Regions from separate parts of the Parabacteroides provencensis genome, predicted to be linked through region 1. Evidence: riboswitches for the same ligand, from Rfam matches in the RefSeq annotation. Region 1 holds a riboswitch; each other region holds the start of a gene.

The links. Region 1 has a riboswitch for thiamine pyrophosphate ahead of CTY47_RS09195 (TonB-dependent receptor). Riboswitches for the same ligand answer to the same signal wherever they lie in the genome.
Region 2: linked by a shared signal. The riboswitch ahead of thiD (bifunctional hydroxymethylpyrimidine kinase/phosphomethylpyrimidine kinase) and the one ahead of CTY47_RS09195 (TonB-dependent receptor) in region 1 are both predicted to bind thiamine pyrophosphate.
Region 3: linked by a shared signal. The riboswitch ahead of CTY47_RS13885 (sulfide-dependent adenosine diphosphate thiazole synthase) and the one ahead of CTY47_RS09195 (TonB-dependent receptor) in region 1 are both predicted to bind thiamine pyrophosphate.

What each region holds. Positions count from the first base shown of each region.
Region 1 covers NZ_LT960489.1:527,738-533,676, reverse strand. Annotated here, with positions in the region: gene CTY47_RS09205 (thiamine diphosphokinase) at 1-286, opposite strand, end outside; gene pnuC (nicotinamide riboside transporter PnuC) at 270-902, opposite strand; gene CTY47_RS09195 (TonB-dependent receptor) at 911-3,130, opposite strand; TPP riboswitch at 3,177-3,288, opposite strand; gene rimP (ribosome assembly cofactor RimP) at 3,435-3,902, shown strand; gene nusA (transcription termination factor NusA) at 3,906-5,174, shown strand; gene infB (translation initiation factor IF-2) at 5,195-5,939, shown strand, end outside.
Region 2 covers NZ_LT960492.1:108,037-113,975, forward strand. Annotated here, with positions in the region: gene thiC (phosphomethylpyrimidine synthase ThiC) at 1-964, opposite strand, end outside; gene CTY47_RS15200 (thiamine phosphate synthase) at 975-1,652, opposite strand; gene CTY47_RS15205 (thiamine phosphate synthase) at 1,634-2,251, opposite strand; gene thiD (bifunctional hydroxymethylpyrimidine kinase/phosphomethylpyrimidine kinase) at 2,248-3,093, opposite strand; TPP riboswitch at 3,114-3,208, opposite strand; gene CTY47_RS15215 (BamA/TamA family outer membrane protein) at 3,272-4,564, opposite strand; gene CTY47_RS15220 (sodium ion-translocating decarboxylase subunit beta) at 4,690-5,904, opposite strand; gene CTY47_RS15225 (hypothetical protein) at 5,919-5,939, opposite strand, start outside.
Region 3 covers NZ_LT960491.1:130,681-136,619, reverse strand. Annotated here, with positions in the region: gene CTY47_RS13900 (thiamine pyrophosphate-dependent enzyme) at 1-575, opposite strand, end outside; gene CTY47_RS17135 (hypothetical protein) at 636-806, opposite strand; gene CTY47_RS13895 (3-methyl-2-oxobutanoate dehydrogenase subunit VorB) at 820-1,905, opposite strand; gene CTY47_RS13890 (4Fe-4S dicluster domain-containing protein) at 1,923-2,156, opposite strand; TPP riboswitch at 2,291-2,388, shown strand; gene CTY47_RS13885 (sulfide-dependent adenosine diphosphate thiazole synthase) at 2,451-3,221, shown strand; gene CTY47_RS13880 (alpha-amylase family protein) at 3,363-5,591, shown strand; partial or broken gene CTY47_RS13875 (hypothetical protein) at 5,695-5,939, opposite strand, start outside.

The sequences.
Region 1 (5,939 bases):
TATGTTTATATCCGGCTTCATGTGCATAGAAAACAGATTTGGTAAGATCGTTTATTTCCTGGTTTTCTACAATATGGATGCGGTCGGCATATAGTTCTCTCAGAGAAAGAGGAATACTATCCATATCCCCTATAATGGCTGTGGGAGTCAGGCCTCTGTTATAAAGTGCCTGTACAGCACCATCGCAGGCAATAATGATCGGAGTCTGGTGTAATAATTCCAAAGGACGGGCTGTCGTTGGAAAACTACCGTTTGCTACAATTATGCAATCATAAGGTACTGTCATCTGTTTTTATTCCTTTCTTTTTCCACATATGCCATCCGGCAATGGCCAGCAAGGCGTAACAAATATAGAGAAACATTGTGGGATATAATCCGCGTATATAAAAAAGATAAACGGAAATGAAATTTACCACGATCCAGAATATCCAATGTTCAATAATGCTTCGTGCCAACATCCAGGTAGCTACGATACCGACTGCAGTGGTGAAGGCATCACCTATCGGGATCGGAGAATCTGTAAAATTATTCAATATGTACCAGATCATAACAAAAATGACTAATAGAGCGATACCGACTCCCACAGCAAGCTTAGGTGTCAGATGACGGTATATTATTCTTTCGGAAGAATTTTTATTTTCTTCCGGAAGAAATTTGTTTTTCTTCCGGGTCCATTGCCAGAAGCCGTAAATACTGATGCCGACATAATACATGTTAAGTCCCATATCAGCATATATTTTTGAGAAGAAAAATACAAACACATAAACCAGCGACGTGAGAAATCCTACCACCCACATGGCCCGGTGTTGTTTTATCTCAAGAATAAGATAAAGCAAACCGGTGATAACGCCGAAATACTCTAAAAAGTTGACAGATGATAGTTGGCAAATGATAGTTGGCATATTATTAATTAGAATTTTAAAGTAAGACGTGCCATGGCATTGATACCGGCTTGTGTGAAATAAGCGGCGGAATCGATGCGTTTGCCATCTACGATAGACGAATAAACGTTTCCGTTTGTTTCGTATTCGGTATTAAATAGATTATTGACGGTTACATCCACCCCGATTTCTTTTAAGAACTTGGGTTTTATGATGTAACCAACACGTAAACTGTTGATAAAATAAGGATCGATGGAGCGGGATTTGCTGGATGTATTATCCAAATACTGGCGGCTTACATATTGCGAATTAAAACCGGCAGAAAAGTTTTTCCAGTTAAAATCGAACATACTGTTTGCTATTACATTTGGAGAAAAAGCAATATCTGTAGAACCAAATTGAAATTGAACTTCTTCTTGCCCGGGTACAGGATCCCAGTTGTTGTCCAGATTACTTACCGTTTCGATGAAGTTTTTTATCTTATTCCGGCTCCAGGTAACGTTTCCATTCCATAATAACCATTTGGTGATGGTTATGCCGGCCGTCAGTTCAATTCCCATACGGTAGCTTTCTTTTATATTGGATGTGAGAGCTTCTCCTATTTCGCTGATTTTTCCGGTCAGAATAAGCTGGTTGTTGTAATCCATAAAATAGAAATTGGCACCCAGGTAGAATCGTGGATGTGTGAAGCTGTATCCGGCTTCGTAGTCGAACAACCTTTCGGGAACAGGGCGTTCATTAATACCTGCTTCGGTGAAGTTGTCGCGGTTGGGTTCGCGATGGGCAACAGAGAAAGAGGCAAATGCATTATGGAATCCTTTGTTGAAATTTAATCCGACTTTGGGGTTGAAAAAGTTCCAATGACGATTGACATAAAGATTGTCTCCGGCTTTATCGTCGTTCCCTTTAATTGTATAATCTATGCCTCGGTATTGCAGGTCTGCATATCCGTTGAAATAGTCAGTGAAGAGATAATTTACTTTTGCGTATGCATTGTAATCTGTTTTATCTCCGGTGTTGCGATAGTATTCGTAATCCGGTTTTGGAAGGCTGTTAACTTGTTTTGCCCATATAACACGGCCAAAATGATTTCCGGCATATTTATTGGCGGCAGCACCCAACGTTATTTGCATGCTTTCGCTGCGATAATTAGCACTGTATACAGCACCGTAGAAATCGTTATCTAACCATTTGCGGCGGACAAGGTCAGTTTTCTTAACCTCTTTACCAGACGGGTCAATATAATTGGGAAGTTTGTATTTTTCATATTTGGCTCCGGCTTTATAATCTTCGTAATAGCCGCTACCATCTGTGTAATGGAGAGTGAGTGCCATATTCCAGAAATCGTTAAGACGTTGGCTTGCCATTAGTTGATAATTGTGCTGCCAATAATTGTCTGTTTGGTTATCGTAGAATTTGGTTACGCCGTCTTCTTCGTATGCGCCGCATGAATTATAAGTCCGGTCTGTTTTCAACTTGTCTGCCGGTACACCGTTCCATGCCTGGTATGTTTTTTCGCTGTTGCCGAAGGTCTGAAATTTGATTAATGTATTGGAAGCATAAAAAGCTGCCGATACATAATAAGAACTCATCCGGGCGAAAGCGCGGTCTATGTAGCCGTCGCTACGGATATTTGAATATCGGGCATCAAAAGCAAAATGGTCGTATAATAGCCCGGTTCCGCCTTTTACCGTATTTTTTACAGTACCGAAAGAACCGGCTGAAATAGAATATTCAGCATATGGTTGTAAGGCCGGCTTTTGCGTCTGCATGGCAACCGTAGCACCAAAAGAAGCAGCACCGTTTGTAGATGTACCTGCTCCGCGTTGGATTTGAATACTTTCTACGGAAGAAGCGATGTCTGCCATGTTTGCCCAGAACAAGGTGTGCGATTCGGGATCATTCATGGGAACCCCGTTTACTGTAATGTTGATACGGTTTGCATCTGTTCCCCGGATACGGAAACCGGAGTAACCAATGCCTGTTCCAGCATCGGAAGTCATAATAACAGACGGGGATTGGGAAATAAGATACGGAATACCTTGTCCGTCGTTTTTACTGTTAAGCTCTTTTCCGGAAATATCCGTGTAAGCAACGGGGGTTCCTTTTACAGCTTTAGTGGCGGTGATCACAACTTCGTCCAATGATATGTCTTTGGCGATTTTCAGGGAGTCTACCGTTTCATGGGATTTGCCCTGTACATTAGAAATGACCAGTGAAGCGGCCATTACGATTAAAACACTTTTCATCCTTTTGCCTTTTTATTTAAAACGAAATGGTTGAATAGTGGAGGAGTGAGTATTGATTCAATTTCCCTGCGCCGGCATTACCCGTATCAGGTTCTATGGGTATAATCTCAGCCTGCAACCTTATCAGAACGAATCGGTACAAGCACCCCCTTGTATTCGGCGGCAAAGATAATGAAAAAGAGTATTTGCACAAAAAATACATATTTCTTTGTAAAGTCGTTGACAATTTGTATATTTGCAAGCGATTAAGCGAAGATGAGGAGGGGGCGGGTAGTCCCCTCCTTTTGTTCTCAACTGTTTGTATATGATTGAAAAAAGTGTAGTAAGCCAGTTGGTCGAGGAAAAATTAGCCTCTTCAGACAATTTTTTAGTGGATATAGTTATTAAACCGGGAAATCTTATTATTGTCGAGATTGATAATGATGAGGGTGTTTGTATTGACGACTGTGCAGAATTGAGCCGTTATCTGGAAGAACATCTGGACCGGGATGTGGAAGACTATGAACTGGAAGTTGGATCGGCGGGTATCACCTCTGCATTTAAGGTTCTTCGCCAATATGTTAAGAATATTGGCAATGAAGTGGAAATGTTGCTTAAAAACGGAGTCAAGTTGGCTGGTGTGCTGAAATCGGCGGATGAAACCGGTGTGGTTGTTACCGTTGAAAAGCAGATCAAACCGGAAGGTGCAAAGCGAAAAGTAACTGTGCAGGAAGATCAGTCGTATACATTTGATGAAATAAAATATACAAAATACTTAATAAGATTCAAGTAAATTATGGCCAGAAAAGAGGAAACAATCAGTATGATTGACACCCTTGCGGAGTTCAAGGAGTTGAAAAATATAGATAAGGAGACAATGATTAGCGTATTGGAAGACTCTTTCCGAAACGTTATAGCTAAGATGTTTGGCACTGATGAAAATTATGATGTAATTATCAACCCCGAAAAAGGAGACTTTGAAATTTGGAGAAACCGTACGGTGGTAGCAGATGATGAATTGGAAGACTCTAACCTGCAACTTACTTTGACCGAGGCCCGTAAGATTGATGCCGACTGTGAAGTGGGTGAAGAAGTAACGGATGAAGTACATTTTGCAGATTTTGGCCGTCGTGCTATCCTGAACCTGCGTCAGACTTTGGCTTCTAAAATACTTGAATTGCAAAAAGATAGTTTATACGCGAAATATAAAGACAGAATCGGATCTATTATTGCGGCTGATGTATATCAGGTATGGAAAAAAGAGATACTGTTGCTGGATGATGAGGGAAATGAGTTGCTGCTCCCGAAATCGGAACAGATTCCTACCGATTTTTATCGTAAAGGAGAAACCGTTCGTGCTATTGTACAACGAGTGGATAATTATAATAATAATCCGAAAATTATACTTTCGCGTACAGACAAAGTGTTCCTGCAGCGTCTTTTTGAATTGGAAGTGCCGGAAATTAATGATGGTCTGATTACCATTAAGGCTATTGCCCGTATCCCGGGTGAAAGAGCCAAAGTTGCAGTGGAATCATATGATGACCGTATTGACCCGGTGGGCGCTTGTGTTGGAATGAAAGGTTCTCGTATTCACGGGATTGTCCGTGAGTTAAGAAACGAGAATATCGATGTAATTAATTATACATCCAATGTGTCGTTGTTCATACAACGAGCATTAAGCCCGGCAAAGATTTCATCTATACGTGTGAACGAAGAAGAACGTAAGGCAGAGGTTTATCTTCGTCCCGAAGAAGTTTCATTAGCTATCGGTAAAGGCGGTTTGAATATTAAACTCGCTTGTATGTTGACCGAATATACAATTGATGTATTCCGGGATATAGAAGGTGCTGATGAAGAAGATATTTATCTGGATGAATTTGCAGATGAAATAGACAGCTGGGTAATCGATGCGCTTAAGAACATAGGTTGCTATACGGCAAAAGGTGTTCTTGCTATGAATCGCGACGAGATTGTGGAACGTGCTGACCTTGAAGAACAGACAGTCGACGAGGTACTTGCTATTTTATCTGCCGAATTTGAGGATGATGGAGACAACGAATAAGTATTACGACAAAGTTAGATATGCCTATAAAATTAATTCAAGTACAGAGAAAATTAAACGTGGGAATCAACACGGTTGTTGAATTCCTGCACCGAAAAGGGTTCTCGGTTGAGGATAATCCCAATACGAGAATCAGTGATGAACAGTATGCTTTGCTCGTAAAAGAGTTTGGAAAAGATATGCCGGAGAAAGATTATTATAATCGTTTTGCGGCAGAACGCGTCCAAAAAGAGACTCCTTCTGTGAAAGAAGAGAGGCCTTCAGAAATTAAAACGGAAATTCCGGAAGATTTGAAACCTAAGTTTGTGACTAAAGGACGGATAGATCTGGATAACTCCCATAAAAAAACACAGGAAAAGCCTACGGTAAAAGAAGAACCTGTAGTGAAAAAAGAAGAACCGGTTGCTGTAAAAGAGCATACAAAGCCTTTACAGGATGTTCCGGTTGCTAAACCTGTTCCTGTTGTGGAAAAGAAGCCGGTAGAAAAACCAGCTGTTGTACAGGAATTTAAAGCTGAGGAGAAAAAAGAAGAAAAAGTTATAGTTGTGAAAGAAGAAAAAGCCGAAAAGAAGCAGCCCGAGGTTGTAGTTGGTGCTGAAAAAGTAAACTCTGGTAAAGAAGTCGAAATAAAAGACGACACTACTGCCTCTAGTAATGACTCTGACGAGGCTGTTTTCCGACTCAATACTCCGAAGTTTGAATCGAAAATTAAAGTTACCGGAAAGATAGACCTGAATGCTCTGAATCAATCAACCCGTCCTAAAA
Region 2 (5,939 bases), on a different contig from region 1:
GTGAAACAATTCCGGTCAGACGCGTCTGCGTCAATTCTATGTGTTTTTTTAATAAGCCTGCATGAATTGTAAAATAGTCTACACCTTGTTCTGCCTGTTCTATTAAAGTGTCGCGGTAAATTTCCCAGGTCAGATTTTCTACACATCCGTTTACTTTTTCTAATGCCTGGTAAATAGGCACGGTTCCCATTGGTACCGGACAGTTTCGAATAATCCATTCACGTGTTTCATGGATGTTGTCTCCGGTGGAAAGATCCATCAAAGTATCGCCACCCCATTTGCAGCTCCAGACAGCTTTCTCTATCTCTTCATCTATACCGGATGAAAGAGCCGAATTGCCGATATTTGTATTGATTTTGACAAGAAATTTTTTACCAATAATCATTGGTTCTGCTTCCGGGTGATTAATATTGGCCGGAATAATGGCACGTCCGGCTGCTATTTCTTTACGAACAAAATCCGGTGTTATATATGATTTCAGTCCCAATGCTTCAATCTGTTGGTTTTCGCGAATGGCAACATATTCCATTTCCGGTGTTATGATGCGTCGTTTGGCATAATACATCTGAGTGATATTTTTCCCTTCTTTGGCTCGATAGGGCAAATGGCGCTTGGGAAAACGGATTGAGTCGAGTGTTTGGTTTGCCAATCTTTCACGGCCATATTCTGAGGTAAGCTCACTTAACTGGATTAAGTCACGGCGACGTTCATACCAGTCTTCACGAATACGGGGAAGACCGGCATTAATATCAATTGATATTTTGGAATCCGAATAAGGACCGCTCGTGTCATAAACAATCACCGGATTATTCTTCTTGCATATCTTTTCGCCGTTATCGTCTATCGTCACGGTATCTAACAGCTTGATTTTACGCATACCTACCTTAATTTTATTAATCTCTCCCGGAATATATATTTTCTCAGAAGAAGGATAAGATACACGCATGTTTTTCTTTGTTGCCATATATTTAAGTTTAATATTTATCTCCGCAATATTTTTTTATCTCAGATAAGAATTTCCGGGTCGATTCTATAGGATCCGGAGCATTAACAATAGATCCTGATACGGCAATTCCATTAACACCTGCATCAAATAAAGGAGCAACATCTTCCAAACGGATACCGCCTACAGCGACAATAGGAATCATACATCCGGATTCTCTGCACTCATTTATTATTTTACGATACCCTTCCAGACCTAAAATAGGACTTAATTTCTTTTTCGTTTCTGTATAACGATAAGGCCCCAATCCTATATATGAAGCCCCTTCTTTATCTGCATACAATATATCTTCCAAAGTATTGGCGGTAGCGCCTATATGAGAAATAAGGCTCCAATGACGGCTATCTAAAATTTGCCGGGCTTCAGATAAAGGCATATCCTGTTTACCCAAATGAATAGCCCTGGCATGACTTTCCATAGCCATCTCCAGATTATCATTCATACAAAAGATATATTCGGGATCCGATATTTTAAGTTGGGAAATTGCCCGGGCAATTTCTATGTCAAATTTATCTTTCATACGGAGTTGCAACCAAGTTCCTCCGCCTTCATAAAACATTTTAGCCTGATCCAATTCTGTATATTTGCCGGAACAATTTGTAATGAGCATCAGACGGTTTGTATTTTTTATCAATGAATAGCCAGACATAATTCTAATGATTTGAATCGTTTTATAATATTATTTACTTCTTTTTCAGAAGGAGATTGGCCCCATAATGCTCCTAATACTGCTACGCCTCCGAAAACTATATCTTTGAGCTGCGGTATAGTGGAAATGTCAATGCCTCCCAGTGCAATTACTTTCTCATTAATCAGACCTGTTTTTGATGCTTGCCATAGTATGTCTAAAGGAAAGCCTTTTCCGTAACCTTGCTTGGATATACTTTGAAAAATAGGGCTGAGAAACCGGTAATCAAATTTTGCATTCTCTGATATTTCCTGCAAACTATGGCATGAACAACTTATGCTTCCCGAAAATCCGTTGGGAATAGTATTGTTTCTTCTATTTAGATGGATTCCTTTAAAATGATAAGGATTACCGTTTGCAACCAGTCCAAATTGATCGTGTAAAACAATACGTGAGTAATATTGAGAAGGTATTTCCAAGATCAACTTCTCTAATGCAGATCGGCTACAATCCGGTTTCCGGAGATGCAAACATCCCATTCCTTCCCTAAACAGATTGGAAAGGATTTCTCCTTCGCCACGGAAGAAATATGGTGTTGTTATAACAATCAATTTTTTCATCCGTGTAATTTTATTTTCTGTAAAGGCACCGGAGAAAAGAAGTGATTCATTGCACCATGCCCATTACCGACACAGACATCAGCTCCTTCTGATAAAGCGTTCGTAATGTATATTTTTGCCATACGTACAGATTCCTGTAAATTATTGCCAAGAGCTAAATATGCAGCTATGGCCGATGACAAGGTACAACCGGTACCATGTGTATTATTCGTATGAACTGTTTGAACTTCAAGATGTATTGGAGCCAAATCCGGCATGATAAGGATATCCTTTGTCGTTATACCGGCCAGATGTCCGCCTTTTATAAGAACCGAGCGACATCCCATCTCTTGTAAACAACGGGCAGCTTTTTCCATATCCTTTTCATCTTTAATATTGATACCGGATAAATATGCTGCTTCATCAACATTGGGAGTAACCAAGGCTACGTTAGGAAATAATTCATCGATAAGTACATGTATTGCATTATCTTCCAAAAGCTTCTTTCCGCTTGTTGAAATCATAACAGGATCTAATATTGTATAAGCGGGAGCAAAGATTTTTATTGATTCTGCAACAATATGGATGGCTTCTTTATTATGAAGCATACCTATTTTGACAGCATCTATTGTGAAGTCCAGAAAAACGGCATCTATCTGTTTTTTCAATAAATCGGGAGTAACGGCTTGTATTCCGTAAACAGTTTGTGTATTTTGTGCTGTTATTGCAGTGATAACCGATATTCCAAATACACCCAATGCAGAAAATGTTTTCAAATCTGCTTGTATTCCTGCTCCACCACCACTATCGGATCCTGCGATAGTTAGTGCTGTTGGATAACGAAAAATATTGTTTCTATCCATTTTTCTTATCAAAAAGGAGGGAAAAAGCCTCTGTGCTTTCCTACGACGGCATTACCCGTATCAGGTTCGAGGGTATGATCTCAGCCCATACAGTTTGGCACCCCTTTATGTAATACAAAGGTATAAAGATTAAAGAATATTACAAAAAAGAAGTGTTAAATTTAAGAAAGTGTCCTTTTTAGAACGCTTCTGTCATATTCATATAAACGGCCATGCCTTTTTGGTTCGGATCTTTACCTACATCCAGCCGGAAATTCTTCCCCGGTTGCATCTGTATACGAAGACCAACTCCGTAATTAAATTTCCATTTACTCCAATCTACAACAGGAGCATTTCCTATAGTACCTGTTCCTATCCATCCCACGAAACCGCATTTTGCCCAAAAGTTTCCGCTTTTGTATTTTTCTATACTACCGAACATGTGACGATATTCAAGTATGGCATAAGCCATTGTCTTATCACGGTATTTCCCCCAGTAATAACCACGTAAATCAAAAGGAGAACCGAATGACGGCAACTCGGTAAACGGAACATCACCCACACTTATCAATGAGCGTGCAACCCATGCTAAAGTACTTCGGGGACGAAAAACCTGCTGGAATTGACGATATTCCAAATCAAACATTCCGTAATTGTATGCACCTCCGAAATATTTGCTGTATACCCTGGCTATACCACTAAGTAACATGCCGGAACTAGGGGTTGCAACATCATTCCGGGTATCATATTGTATTAAACCGCCAAGACCTATGTTAACATATTTCAGTTTGAATTTCTGAAAATAAGGATCCGCCTGCATAACCGGATTAATGTCTGTAGATTTCGTATAATTGATATCAAATAAAGCACCTGTATATAAATGGGGTTTGATTTCCCATACAAAGCGGGGATAAAGCTGGAAATAGCTTTTATGGAACTTGGTGGTAGAATCGCTTTTTTCAGTGTGTTCTATGTTTTCATAACCTTTGCCAAAGTAATGGGACGGCTCATTTCTATATCCGTAACTAATATAAATACGGAACTTATTCTCATTAAAAAATAGAGTACCTGCACCGGCAAACACCATTGTCCCGTTTAATGTAATATTGAATCCGGCCGGAATAAAAGAACGTTGTGAAATTGTATCATTCTTATTTAATCTGAAGCTTGCCAATACAGCTCCACCTACACCTAATGACGCTTCAGGTGTATATGACGGGCCGCCAAGTATAGACCACCAGATATTTTTCTTTGCACGTATGGAATCTTTACGCAACTGTTTATAGTAACGGTTACGTTGCTTCTCATTCATTGGCTTACCATCTATCATAAGAGGTTCAGGTGACGGAGGGGCAATGATTGTGTCTTGTGAGGTTGCTGAAATATTGCTGACGGAAGATTGAGACGAATTTATCCCCTGTTGCGCATATAACGATTGCAAAGATATCATCCCGATTATTCCTGCAAAAATGAGAAATCCTTTGTAAAACATTTACTGTCTTTTTATTTTGAGCTGCAAAAATACAAAATCGGAATGATATCTTTATTAGTTTAAATATTTAATAACAAAGTGGGGATACAGAACTTCGTTATTATCCCATACCTGTATATAATAATTTACAGATATGGAATAATTGTAACATATATACCTGTAATTATAGCAGAGGTTATAACCCCGGATATATTAGCTCCTAGCGCATCTCCTAAAATAAATGAATCCGGATTTTCCTTACTTACCAGTTTTTGTGCCACCTTTGCAGTTGTTGGTACACAGCTTACTGCTGCAATTCCTATAACAGGATTGTAGTTACCCCGTTTGATAATGTACATGATGTAGCCTCCGATAATACCGCCGATACCGGATAATAGTAGTGCAGTAATACCCAAAAGAAGAAGTTTTAATATTTTAGGATCCAATAATAATTTGGCGTCACATAATACCCCTAATAACAAACCTAACATAAACGTAGAGCCATATAACAGCGGCCCGCTTACAAAATCATAAATATGTTTCATTCCTGATTCACGAACAGCAACTCCTAAAAACAGAGAAAAAAACAGGGGAGAAGCGACCGGGAACAGAAAACATAATACAGCACACAGAATAACGGAAAAGGCCAGTTTTACTTTTGCGTCGTAGTTTTTGGGAGCTTTTGTCGTTGTCATCTTAATGGCTCTCAGTTTCTGGGGGATTAATAGTTTAACCAAATAAGGATACCCTCCGTAGGTAAGGCCTAAATAAAGGTAGGCAACCACTGTAATAGGAACAAACAAATGTTTTGCCAATATTAGCGAGGTGAATAACACCATTGGCCCGTCTGCACCTCCAACCATGGCAATTGAAGCGCTTTCCGGTAATGTCAGTCCTATTGCATGAGCAACCGGTATAGTTAAAAAAGTACCCAGTTCAGCACATAAAGCCAGGAATAAGCTGGCAAAAGGTTTCTGAAGCAAAAAACCGACATCCAGTAATGTTCCGATTCCCATAAATACAAAACAGGCAATTAATCCGTTACTAAACGATAATGTATATACAGGTTGCAGAAAGTCGATTTGCATGACATTCATCAAGTCATCCGTATTTGACAACATCGGATCGAGAAACAAATTGCCAAGTACTCCGCCCGGCATAATTAATGTTCCGCAATTAATGGCAATCATACCTAATCCCATCGGAATCATTACCATCGGTTCTAATATACCTTTCCAACCTAAATATACCAATAGTCCGCCTAGTAATATCAGAAATATACGTGCTGCGGCTAATAACCACCCGCCTGCAACCATTGTTCCAAAACCTTGAAACAAGCTTAGAAAATCAATATTTTCCATATATTGTAATTGTTTTATTCTTCCGGAGAAAGAGG
Region 3 (5,939 bases), on a different contig from region 1:
GCTGCCGGAGTTTGTACGCTCTGACGGGTTACCAGGCAAGTTCCTTCCAATTCTGCAAGTAAATTACTTATTTTAAGAGGATAGCCGTTTAAGGCAATATTACGTCCGTACGGACAGGTAGATGTAGGCATGCCTTCCAACGTGGTAGGAGCCATTTGTCCTCCGGTCATACCGTAAATAGCATTGTTTACGAAAACGATCACGATATTTTCTCCGCGATTGGCTGCATGGATAGTTTCTGCTGTACCAATAGCAGCCAGGTCACCGTCTCCCTGATAAGTAAATACCATTTTTTCGGGATTTAGCCTTTTTACGGCAGTGGCAATTGCCGGTGCACGTCCATGAGCTGCTTCAAGCCAATCTATATCGAGATAATTATAAGCAAATACGGCACATCCTACGGGGGAGACACCTATTGTTTTTTCTTCCATATCCATGTCGGCAATTACTTCGGCAATAAGCTTATGTATAACACCGTGGCTGCAACCGGGGCAGTAGTGCATGGAATTTTCATTCATTAATCTGGGTTTTTCATATACCAGATTTTCCGGTTTAATTATTTCGTTGAGTTCCATATGAATAATTTTTCAATTTGTTAATATGCTAATGGATTTACTCTAAAGACCAGCATATTATTAATTAATAAACCTTACTACGTATTGTGCTAATCTCAGTACAATAGCAGCTCCGCCACAATACAAGAATACACTGCGGTCGCTAACCGCAAAATAACATATTACGGCAGCAATAGCCAATAGCATAAAAAGCAATGTCAGTATTTCGTCTATTTTACTTCCACGTTTCATAAATTGATAATTTTTAATTCTCAATTATCAACGTCTTCAATGCATCCAATACTTCATCCGGAGTAAATACGATACCTCCTAAACGTCCGAAATGCTCGACTTTTACTTTACCGTTTACAGCCAGGCGAACATCTTCTACCATTTGTCCGGCATTTAACTCAACAGAAAGCATGCCTTTTACCTGATCAGCATATTTTGCAATTATTTTTGTAGGGAACGGCCACAAAGTGATAGGACGTAATAAACCCAGTTTAATGCCTTCTGCACGGGCATTCTCTACTACTTTCTGGCAAATACGTGCTGAAGAACCGAAAGCGATTAGCAAATACTCTGCGTCGTCACAAAAGAACTCTTCATAACGAACTTCGTTTTCTTCGATTTTTTTATATTTAGCCTGAAAGCGGATATTATTCTCTTCCATTTTTGCCGGATCCAGCTCAAGGGAAGTGATAACATTAGACTTGCGATTGGTCGTTTTGCCCTGTACAGCCCAAGGACATTCTGCAATAATTTCTTCTTCGGTTCTGCGTTTATGGAATGGAGGCATAACCACTTTTTCCATCATCTGGCCAATGATACCGTCAGCTAAGATGATAGCAGGATTAGAATATTTGAACGCAAGATCAAAGCCTAAACCAACAAAGTCTGCCATTTCCTGTACGGAAGAAGGAGCTAGGGTTATTAACCGGTAGTCGCCGTGTCCGCCGCCTTTTACAGTTTGGAAATAGTCGGCCTGACTGGGCTGGATTGTTCCCAGTCCTGGACCTCCACGCATTACGTTTACAATCAGACAGGGAAGTTCTGCTCCTGCTATATAAGATATACCTTCTTGCTTCAGACTTATCCCCGGACTGGAAGACGAGGTCATTACCTTTTTTCCTGTTCCGGCTCCACCATACACCATATTGATAGCAGCCACTTCACTTTCTGCTTGCAAAACTACCATTCCTGTAGTTTCCCACGGCATTTCAGCCATAAGGGTTTCCAAAATCTCGGACTGAGGAGTGATCGGGTAACCGAAATATCCATCTACACCATAGCGGATTGCAGCGTGTGCGATAGCTTCATTACCCTTCATTAATTTTATATCTTCTGCCATATCTTTATTTTCAACTTTCAATTATCGATTTTCTTTTTGTAGATGGTTAAACAACCGTCCGGACAAACCCAACCACAACTAGCACATCCTATGCATGCATCCGGATTTTTCATGTACACATAATGGTACCCCTTGTTGTTAACTTCCCTGGGATGTAGTTCCAGTACATCTGATGGGCAGGCTACAACGCAAAGGTTGCAGCCTTTGCAGCGTTCCGTGTTTACAACAACAGCTCCTTTTATCTTCGCCATAATTATTCTGTTTAAAATCTATTGTTTCATTCAAGTCGCCAAAGTTAGCAAAAACTTTGAAAAGTGTTTCCTTTTCGCTGTAATTAGTAACCATATCCTGTCAGAAGAGTGGAAAAATGTACTATATTTGCAACGACTTATCATAGGGGTGCCTTAATATACAGGCTGAGATTATACCCATTGAACCTGATCCGGGTAATGCCGCCGAAGGGAAGAAGGTAGAATGATTGAATAAAAGAAAGCGTTTACCTCTATGTGCTTTCTGATGTTTTTAACTCTAAATTATAATTGGTAATGGAACAGATTGTTTCAACAGGAATTATTGATTCCTATTTTGCAAAGTTAAAGAGTAATTTATCAGTAGACGTAGCTATCGTAGGTGGAGGCCCATCCGGTATTGTTGCTGCTTATTATTTGGCAAAAGCCGGAAAGAAGGTAGCGCTTTTTGACCGTAAATTAGCTCCCGGAGGAGGTATGTGGGGTGGTGCTATGATGTTTAATGATATTGTAGTACAGGAAGAAGCTATGCCTATTGTTAAAGAATTGGGCGTGTCTTATCATGCTGCGGGTAATGGTACTTATATTATGGATTCTGTTCATACCACTTCTGCACTGATTTATCAGGCTACTAAAGCAGGGGCCACAATTTTTAATTGTTATTCGGTAGAAGACGTCGTATTCCATAACGATGTCGTAGCAGGCGTGGTGGTAAACTGGGCTCCGGTAATCCGTGAAGGAATGCATGTCGATCCATTGACTATTATGGCAAAAGCTGTTTTGGAAGGTACGGGACACGATTGTGAAGTTGCCCGCACAGTCGCCCGTAAGAATGATATTAAATTGAATACACCTACCGGAGGTGTGATAGGAGAACGTTCTTTGAATGTGGAATTAGGCGAGTCTACTACTGTAGAAAATACGAAAGAGATTTATCCCGGATTGTTTGTCTCAGGTATGGCTGCTAACGGTGTAAGTGGCAGTTTCCGTATGGGGCCTATTTTCGGAGGTATGTTAATGAGTGGTAAAAAAGCTGCCGAACTGATTTGCGACAAGCTGGGTAAATAACCGGAGGTAATTTTATTTAATGATATATTGGCTTTAGCTGCATTCATATAATGTTTGGCTAAAGCCAATTTTATATTTATATTTGTCTCGTCCGGTTAAAAAACCGGCGTCCAGATTAGGAATATGTTTAAAACCACTATTATGAAGAGTCGACTAATGAATCTTTTTCCGGCTATTTTATGCCTTCTTTTTTATTCGGTTACCACAAATGCGATAACCGGTAAGTCTTCGGATATTGTTATTGAAAACAGTCAGATGCGTCTGGTCATCAGTTCGGATGGCAAGGCACGTAGTTTGATACATAAATCCAGCGGCCAGGAATGTCTGGATACTCAGTCGGAACTCCCGGTTTGTGCTATAACTCAATATAGGCCTTATGATAATGAGAACTTCCTTATGTTTCCGGCCAAGCCCCGCACTTTTCCTTCAAACAAAGTAGAACGGATTGGAGATACCTTGCGGGTTGAATTTGAAGATACATATGATATTGCTTATATACCGATGCATATTACGGATGACTATATCCATTTTACTCTCGACAAGATTGATTACCGTATTGAAGATTTTGGAGTAAAACGCAAAACAGAGATCGATGAATTTACTCTTATGCAATTGCCTGTTCGTAAACGTGAAAATTTCGGTGAATGGCTAAATGTTGTATGGGATGGAGACGTGGCTGTGAACCTTCTTGCAACTTCTCCGTGTACCCGTATTGATGCTTTTCAACAAAAAAATGCAATTAACTTATATGCAGGCCTTGACTATCAGGTGAAATTGTTTGGAGCTGGTGCTGCATTGATAACCACGTCAAAAGACCGGTTGTTGCCATGTATTGACCGGTTGGAGCGCGATTACAATATGCCGTTGGGTGTTGAAAGCCGGCTTCGCCAGGAATATCCTTATTCTTATTATGAATTGCGAAATGTGACGACTGAAAATATAGATGAACATATCTCTTTCGCGAAAAAAGGCGGTTTTAAAACCATTGTTATTTATTATGTAGACTTTGCGAAATCTTGCGGCCACTATCCCTGGCGCAAGGAATATCCGAACGGAATGAAAGACCTGAAAGAAATAACAGACAAGATATATAAAGCCGGAATGATCCCGGGTTTGCATTTGCATTACTCAAAGGTTGGACGGGATGATCCTTATTTAATGGGGGATAATCCGGATACGCGCTTTAACCATGTGCGTAATTTTACTTTGGCGCGTCCGGCCGATTCTACTTCTACAGTTCTTTATATAGAAGAGAATCCGGAAGGAATACAAATGGAAAAGAACCGTACATTGCTTCAGATAGGAAAGGAGTTGATATTGTATACAGGCTTTACTACCACTCCTCCATATCAGTTAACCGGTTGTACGCGCGGTGTAGGCGGCTCTGTTCCCCGTGTTTATGATAAAGGCGAAAGATTCGGGCTGTTGGATGTAGACGACTGGCCTTTATTTGTCCGTGTAGATCAGAACACCGGTTTACAAAAAGAAATAGCTGAAAGGTTAGGGCAGATATATGAAGGTGCCGGTTTCCGCTTTGTCTATTTTGATGGCGCCGAAGATGTTCCTATGCCTTATTGGTATAATGTATCCCGCTCCCAATTGGCTGTTTATAATGAATTAAATCCAAAACCATTATATGCTGAAGGCGCTTTGAAGTCGCATTACGGATGGCATATTTTGAGCCGTGGAAATGCTTTCGATATTTTTCCGCCGGAACGTATTCGTCCTGCAATGAAGAAATATACAACGCGTGCGGCACGTCAGATAGCAAAAGATTTTACATCGGTCAATTTTGGTTGGGTAAATTATCTTGCTCCTTCGGAGAAAACAATCGGCATGCAGCCTGATATGTATGAATATATATGTAGCCATGCGGTTGCATGGAATAGTCCTATTTCATTGGTTGGTAACCTGGATGATCTGCGGAAACATCCTCGTACGGATGATAACCTCCAAGTTATTCGCTGGTGGGAGGAGGCCAAGTTGAAGGGAGTTTTTACCGAAGCGCAGAAAGAAATGCTGAAAAATCTTGATCAGGAATATATCTTATTAAAGGATAAGGGCGGGCGGTATGACTTATATCCTTATAAACAAATAACTACAGATGCGGAGCTTCCTATCCGGGCATTTGTTTTTGAGAAACATGGTAAAACATGTATTGTGTATTGGCATATGTCGGGAAGTGGAGAAGTGGTGTTGGATATAGACAAACGTAAAATCCGCTTGTCGGATGTTATAGGTAAACGAATCCCGATACGTGAAAAAGATGGTAAGGTTGTTATACCTGCTGCCGGACGTTTATTCCTGGATATTGACTTGCCTGTAGAAGAAGCCATTTCTTTATTCAGAAAGTCACTGGGATTGCTTTGATTAAAGCTTCACTTTTGTTTATTATAAATCGCCCCGATCATTTTATAAAATCATCCCGATCTTTTTTGCAAATGATCGGGATGATTTAAATAGCTGTTCGTTTTTATAAAGAATTGACGATTTCTCTCTGTTCTTTGAAAAAAAGGATACGTTGCATTTCTCCGCTTTCCGAAATCAAAGTGGAAAACTTCTTTAAAGATTGCAGCCACTCTTTCTGTAAATCGCAGAAATCTTTGTCCATTGAGGTAAGAGAGTTGATTGCATATACACGAATGAGGCTCAATTGGATGTTATTAGCTTCGAAATAGCTGTAAGTTGCTTCAAAACTTATGTTGGATATATATATGT